Linked DNA regions of Kitasatospora sp. NBC_00315. The protein of the gene in region 1 interacts with the protein of each later gene in a pairwise test. Links are inferred from orthologs where the notes say so. Each region holds a gene or a part of one and is shown on either strand. Other genes may lie near its edges.

The links.
Region 2: the proteins of lpdA (region 1) and pcrA interact in binary tests that used the Escherichia coli proteins (3 or more experiments, as listed by UniProt). The link is inferred for Kitasatospora sp. NBC_00315 from one-to-one orthologs.

The regions. Positions count from the first base shown.
Region 1 is NZ_CP108025.1:6,043,181-6,046,453, reverse strand. What follows is about bases 23-2,987. They hold lpdA (dihydrolipoyl dehydrogenase), read left to right. Parts: upstream 23-793; coding sequence 794-2,182; downstream 2,183-2,987. Other genes in these bases: sucB (2-oxoglutarate dehydrogenase, E2 component, dihydrolipoamide succinyltransferase), read left to right, coding at 2,244-2,987; OG823_RS25175 (leucyl aminopeptidase), read left to right, coding at 23-367. In the rest of the region: more of OG823_RS25175, read left to right, coding at 1-22; more of sucB, read left to right, coding at 2,988-3,273. UniProt on the Escherichia coli protein: Lipoamide dehydrogenase is a component of the glycine cleavage system as well as of the alpha-ketoacid dehydrogenase complexes.
Region 2 is NZ_CP108025.1:5,017,046-5,020,556, forward strand. The notes cover bases 1-3,203. They hold pcrA (DNA helicase PcrA), read left to right. Parts: upstream 1-321; coding sequence 322-3,003; downstream 3,004-3,203. Other genes in these bases: OG823_RS20825 (LuxR C-terminal-related transcriptional regulator), read left to right, coding at 1-150; OG823_RS20835 (M23 family metallopeptidase), read right to left, coding at 3,129-3,203. Outside these bases: more of OG823_RS20835, read right to left, coding at 3,204-3,511. UniProt on the Escherichia coli protein: A helicase with DNA-dependent ATPase activity. Unwinds DNA duplexes with 3'-5' polarity. Translocates on single-stranded DNA with 3'-5' polarity. Initiates unwinding more efficiently from a nicked substrate than double-stranded DNA.

The DNA.
Region 1 (3,273 bases):
GGGCACCCGCACCTTCGGTGTGATGTCCAACAGCGACGAACTGCGCGAGAGCCTGCACGCCACCGCGCAGGCGGCCGGCGAGCTGTCCTGGCCGATGCCGCTGCCGGCGGACCTGCGCAAGGGCATGACCGAGTCGACCATCGCCGACCTGGCGAACATGGGCGAGCGGATGGGCGGCGGCCTGGTGGCCGGCCTCTTCCTGAAGGAGTTCGTCGCCGAGGGCACCGACTGGGCCCACCTCGACATCGCCGGACCGGCCTTCCACGAGGGCGCGCCCTACGGCTACACCCCCAAGGGCGGCACCGCCAGCGCCGTCCGCACGCTCGTGCGATTCGCCGAGCAGCGGGCCGCGGGTGCCAAGGGCTGACCCGTTCCACCGTCTCCACCGGCTCCCGTGAGCCGATCGGGCCCGGCGCCTCAACAGGCGCCGGGCCCTTTTCATTCCCATTTCCTATTACCTGACGGTAATAAGCCGGATCACCGCCCGCACCCGTGTTCGCTGCGGGCGAAACTTTGTTCCACAGGGCGGAACTCCCCCGCTCCGCCCCCCTGCCCGGCCCCGCTCACCACCGCGCGGACACCGCTGTGAGCTGCGGAGATACCCTGACGTACAGGACTCTCACAGCTGCGCGACCGGCCGTGCTCCACCCCCCGAGGCGGGCCGGGACATCAGCCGCCGCGAACAAGTGCGAAGATGTATTTCCGGCATGACTGGGCGCCTTACAAGGGCATCCCGACCCACCGGACCGCGACCGGCCCGGCGATCCGCACCCCTTTGCATGGAGGACGTGACGTGGCGAACGACGCCAGCACCGTTTTCGACGTTGTCATTCTCGGAGGCGGAAGCGGCGGTTACGCCGCGGCGCTCCGCGCCGCTCAGCTCGGCCTGAGCGTGGCCCTGATCGAGAAGGGCGAGCTGGGCGGTACCTGCCTGCACCGTGGTTGCATCCCGACCAAGGCTCTCCTGCACGCCGCCGAGGTCGCGGACGAGACCCGCGAGGCGGCCGAGTTCGGCGTCCTCGCGACCTTCCAGGGCATCGACATCAAGGGCGTCCACAAGTACAAGGACGACGTCGTCTCCGGTCTGTACAAGGGCCTGCAGGGCCTGGTGGCCTCCCGCAAGGTCCACTACATCACCGGCGAGGGCAAGCTCTCCTCGCAGACTTCCGTGGACGTCAACGGCCAGCGCGTCGAGGGCCGCCACATCCTCCTGGCGACCGGCTCCGTGCCGAAGTCGCTCCCGGGCCTGAACATCGACGGCGACCGCGTGATCTCCTCGGACCACGCGCTCAAGCTCGACCGCATCCCGAAGTCCGCCGTGATCCTCGGCGGCGGCGTCATCGGTGTCGAGTTCGCGTCCGTCTGGAAGTCCTTCGGCGTCGACGTCACCATCGTCGAGGCGCTGCCGCACCTGGTGCCGCTGGAGGACGAGAACTCCTCCAAGCTGCTGGAGCGCGCGTTCCGCAAGCGCGGCATCAAGTTCGAGCTCAAGGCCCGCTTCTCCGGCGTCGAGTACACCGCCGACGGCGTGCGCGTCTCGACCGAGAACGGCAAGCAGATCGACGCCGACCTGCTGCTCGTCGCCATCGGCCGCGGCCCGGTCTCGGCCGGCCTCGGCTACGAGGAGAACGGCGTCGCGCTCGACCGCGGCTACGTCCTCGTCGACGAGTACATGCGCACCAACGTGCCCACCATCTCGGCGGTCGGCGACCTCGTCCCGACCCTGCAGCTGGCCCACGTCGGCTTCGCCGAGGGCATCCTCGTCGCCGAGCGCCTGGCCGGCCTCAAGGCCGTGCCGATCGACTACGACGGCGTGCCCCGCGTGACCTACTCCAACCCCGAGGTCGCCTCGGTCGGCATCTCCGAGGCCAAGGCCGTCGAGCTGTACGGCAAGGACAAGGTCGTCACGCTCAAGTACAACCTGGCCGGCAACGGCAAGAGCAAGATCCTGAAGACCGCCGGCGAGATCAAGCTCGTCCAGGTCAAGGACGGCGCCGTGGTGGGTGTCCACATGGTCGGTGCCCGCATGGGTGAGCAGGTCGGCGAAGCTCAGCTGATCTACAACTGGGAGGCCCTGCCCTCCGAGGTCGCGCAGCTGATCCACGCGCACCCGACGCAGTCCGAGGCCCTTGGCGAGGCGCACCTGGCGCTGGCCGGCAAGCCGCTGCACGCGCACGACTGATCGCGCTCCCCATCTCCTTCCCCCATCCCGTACGCAAGACTTGATAGGAGTCGCTGAAACCATGGCGGTCTCAGTAACACTGCCCGCGCTGGGCGAGAGCGTTTCCGAGGGCACTGTCACCCGTTGGCTGAAGGCCGAGGGTGAGCGGGTCGAGGTCGACGAGCCGCTGCTCGAGGTCTCGACCGACAAGGTCGACACCGAGATCCCCTCGCCGGTCTCCGGCATCCTGGCCTCGATCAAGGTCGCCGAGGACGAGACGGTCGAGGTCGGCACCGAGCTCGCCGTCATCGACGACGGCTCGGGCGCCCCCGCCGCGGCCCCGGCCGCCGAGGCGGCCCCGGCCGCCGAGGCGGCTCCGGCCGCTCCGGCCCCGGTCGCCGAGGCTCCCGCCCCGGTCGCCGCTCCGGCCCCCGTCACCGAGGCCCCGGCCGCGCCGGCCGCCGCCGCGCCCGCCGCCGACGCCACCCCGGTGCTCCTCCCCGCCCTGGGCGAGAGCGTTTCCGAGGGCACCGTCACCCGCTGGCTCAAGGCCGAGGGTGACACCGTCGAGGTCGACGAGCCGCTGCTCGAGGTCTCGACCGACAAGGTCGACACCGAGATCCCCTCGCCGGTCGCCGGCGTGCTGGTGAAGATCCTGGTCGGCGAGGACGAGGTCGCCGAGGTCGGCGCCCAGCTCGCGCTGATCGGCGCCCCCGGTGCGGTTGCCGCCGCCCCGGCCCCGGCCGCCGCTCCCGCCCCGGTCGCCGCCCCCGCCCCCGCCCCCGTCGCCGCCCCGGCCCCGGCTGCTCCGGCACCCGTCGCCGCGGCTCCCGCCCCGGTCGCCGCTCCGGCCCCGGTCGCCGCTCCGGCTCCGGCCGCCGCTCCGGCCCCCGTGGCCGCTCCCGCGCCGGTCGCCGCTCCGGCTCCGGCCGCTCCGGCCCCGGTCGCCGACAGCTCCGACGCGTACGTCACGCCGCTGGTGCGCAAGCTCGCCGCCGAGCAGGGTGTCGCCCTCGGCGACGTCACCGGCACCGGTGTCGGCGGCCGCATCCGCAAGCAGGACGTCATCGCCGCCGCCGAGGCCGCGAAGGTCGTGGCCCCGGCTCCGGCCG
Region 2 (3,511 bases), 1.0 Mb from region 1 along the record:
GCACGCGGCTACGCGTACAAGGAGATCGCCAAGCAGCTCTTCATCTCGGTGAAGACGGTGGAGAGCCACGTCTCGGCGGTGCTGCGCAAGCTCCAGCTGAGCAACCGTCACGAACTGACCCGCTGGGCGACGGCCCGCCGGCTGGTCTGACGCCGCCGGGGGCGCCGGCGTACCGGGGCGGTGGTGCACCGGTGCTCCCCGGGCGGGGTGCGCGGAGCGGCCGGCCGCCGCCGTCCTCGGGCCGGCCCGAGGACGGCCGCAACGGCGGCGGCGGCCGGTCCGGCGGGTGGTGTCGGTGCCGGGTCATAGACTCGGAGTGCCATGAGTAGCCTCTTTGACGACCTCCCGCTCCCCGGCTTCGAACTGCCCGCCGCCCGCAAGCCCGCCGCCGGCCCGAAGCGCCCCGCCGCCGCCACCGCGCCCGTCGACGGGCCCCACGACGTGCCGTACGACGTGCCGTACGACCGGGCACCCCACGACGAGGAGCCCCCGCCCCACGAGGAGGACGCCTCGTACGCCGCCTACGAGGAGGACATCCCGGCGGACCTCTTCCGGACCGACCACGCGGCGCAGGCCGAGCGGGACGCCTGGCACCGCAACGGCGCCGCCCGGACGGTGGTCGACCCGGTGCAGCTGCTGGAGGGCATGAACGACCCGCAGCGCGAGGCCGTCCTGCACGCCGGTTCACCGCTGCTGATCGTGGCCGGCGCCGGATCCGGCAAGACCCGGGTACTGACCCACCGGATCGCGTACCTGCTCGGCGCGCGGCACGTGCAGCCCGGCGAGATCCTGGCGATCACCTTCACCAACAAGGCCGCCGGCGAGATGCGCGAGCGCGTCGAGCAGCTGGTCGGCCCGCGGGCCCGGGCGATGTGGGTCTCCACCTTCCACAGCGCGTGCGTGCGGATCCTGCGCCGGGAGAGCAAGCTGCTCGGCTTCACGTCCAGCTTCTCGATCTACGACTCGGCGGACTCCCAGCGGCTGATGGCCCTGGTCTGCCGGGATCTGGACCTCGACCCGAAGCAGTACCCGCCGAAGTCCTTCACCTCGAAGATCAGCAACCTCAAGAACGAGCTGATCGACGAGGAGACGTACGCCGACCAGGCGGCCAACCCGATGGAGAAGAAGCTGGCCGAGGCGTACGCGCTCTACCAGCGGCGCCTGCGCGAGGCCAACGCGCTGGACTTCGACGACATCATCATGACGACGGTCAACCTGCTGCAGGCCTTCCCGGCCGTCGCCGAGCACTACCGCCGCCGGTTCCGGCACATCCTGGTGGACGAGTACCAGGACACCAACCACGCCCAGTACATGCTGGTCCGCGAGCTGAGCGGCGGCACCGCGACGGCCGCGCCCCGGCGCACCGTGGACGGGGACCTGGTGAACCCGGCCGCGGCCGGGCTCGCCGAGGTGCCGCCCGCCGAGCTGTGCGTGGTCGGTGACGCGGACCAGTCGATCTACGCCTTCCGCGGCGCCACGATCCGCAACATCCTCCAGTTCGAGGAGGACTACCCGAACGCCACCACCATCCTGCTGGAGCAGAACTACCGCTCCACCCAGACCATCCTGAGCGCCGCCAACGCGGTCATCGAGCGGAACACCAGCCGCCGCGAGAAGAAGCTCTGGACGGCCGGCGAGGACGGCGAGAAGGTCGTCGGCTACGTCGCGGACGACGAGCACGGCGAGGCCCAGTTCATCGCCGACGAGATCGACCGGCTCACCGACGCGGGCGACGCCCGCCCCGGGGACGTGGCGATCTTCTACCGGACGAACGCCCAGTCCCGCGTGTTCGAGGAGGTGTTCATCCGGGTCGGCCTGCCCTACAAGGTCGTCGGCGGTGTGCGCTTCTACGAGCGCAAGGAGGTCCGGGACGTCCTCGCCTACCTGCGGGTGCTCTCCAACCCCGAGGACACCGTGCCGCTGCGCCGGATCCTCAACGTCCCCAAGCGGGGCATCGGCGACCGTGCCGAGGCGATGATCGACGCGCTCGCCTCCCGCGAGCGGATCAGCTTCGCGCAGGCGCTGGTCCGGGTCGACGAGGCGTACGGGCTGGCCGCGCGCTCCGCCAACGCGGTGAAGAAGTTCAACACCCTGTTGGCCGGGCTGCGCCAGGTGGTCGAGTCGGGCGCCGGCCCGGCCGCCGTGCTGGAGGCGGTGCTGGAGGAGACCGGCTACCTCGCCGAGCTGCAGTCCTCCACGGATCCGCAGGACGAGACCCGGGTGGAGAACCTCCAGGAGCTCGCCTCGGTGGCCCTGGAGTACGAGCAGGACCCGGGCGAGCGGCCGGAGGCGGAGGAGGGGGACGCCACCCCGCCGCTCGGCTCGCTGGCCGACTTCCTGGAGCGGGTCGCGCTGGTCGCCGACTCCGACCAGATCCCGGAGGACGACGACGGCGCGGGCGTCATCACGATGATGACCCTGCACACCGCCAAGGGCCTGGAGTTCCCGGTGGTCTTCCTGACCGGCATGGAGGACGGGATCTTCCCGCACATGCGGGCGCTCAACCAGGTCAAGGAGCTGGAGGAGGAGCGCCGGCTCGCCTACGTCGGCCTCACCCGGGCCCGGCAGCGGCTCTACCTGACCAGGTCGGTGCTGCGCAGCGCCTGGGGCCAGCCCTCGTACAACCCGGCCTCGCGGTTCCTGGAGGAGATCCCGGAGCCGCTGGTGGACTGGAAGCGCAAGGGCGCGGCCTCCGCGCCGCCCCCGCGCAGCTCGTACAGCGGCTCGGGCTTCAGCCCGAGCAGCGGCGGCTCGCGCGGCTCCTCGCGCGGCGGCGCCACGGCCGCCCCGCCCAAGGCGGGCTGGGGCCAGTCGGCGCGCCGGGTGGTCGAGCGCGAGGTGGTGGGGCTGGCGGTCGGCGACCGGGTGACCCACGACTCCTTCGGGCTCGGCACGGTGGTGGCGACCAGCGGCGTCGGCGACAAGGCGCAGGCCACGGTGGACTTCGGCGCGGCCGGGCGCAAGCAGCTGCTGCTGCGCTACGCGCCGGTGGAGAAGCTCTGACCCTCGGGGCGGGCGGCCCGCGTCGGCGTCGGCCGGGGCCTCGGCCGACGCCTCGGTAGGGGCCTCGGCCGGGGGTTCGGCGGGGCTCCGAGCGGTGGGGCCGGTTCGGGGGTTCGGCGGGGGTCTCAGCGCGGGTCGAGGCCCTGGCCGAGCAGCCAGGGCAGCGGGTCGACCGGGGCGCCGCCGCCCGGGCGGACCTCGAAGTGCAGGTGCGGGCCGGTGCTGTTGCCGCTGCTGCCGGAGTAGGCGATCACGTCCCCCGCCTTCACCTGGCCCTTGCGGACCCGGTAGGTGCGCAGATGGCAGTACCAGGTCTCGATGCCGTCCGGCGAGGTCACGATCGCCATGTAGCCGTACGCCGAGTTCCACTGCGTGCGGACGGTGCCGTCGGTGGCGGCCATCACGGGGGTGCCGCCCTGGACGGGGAAGTCGATCCCGGTGTGCCGGGCCGTCCAGTGGGTGCCGGCCTCGCCGAAGGTGGCGCTCAGGCCGTGCTCGGCGACCGGCA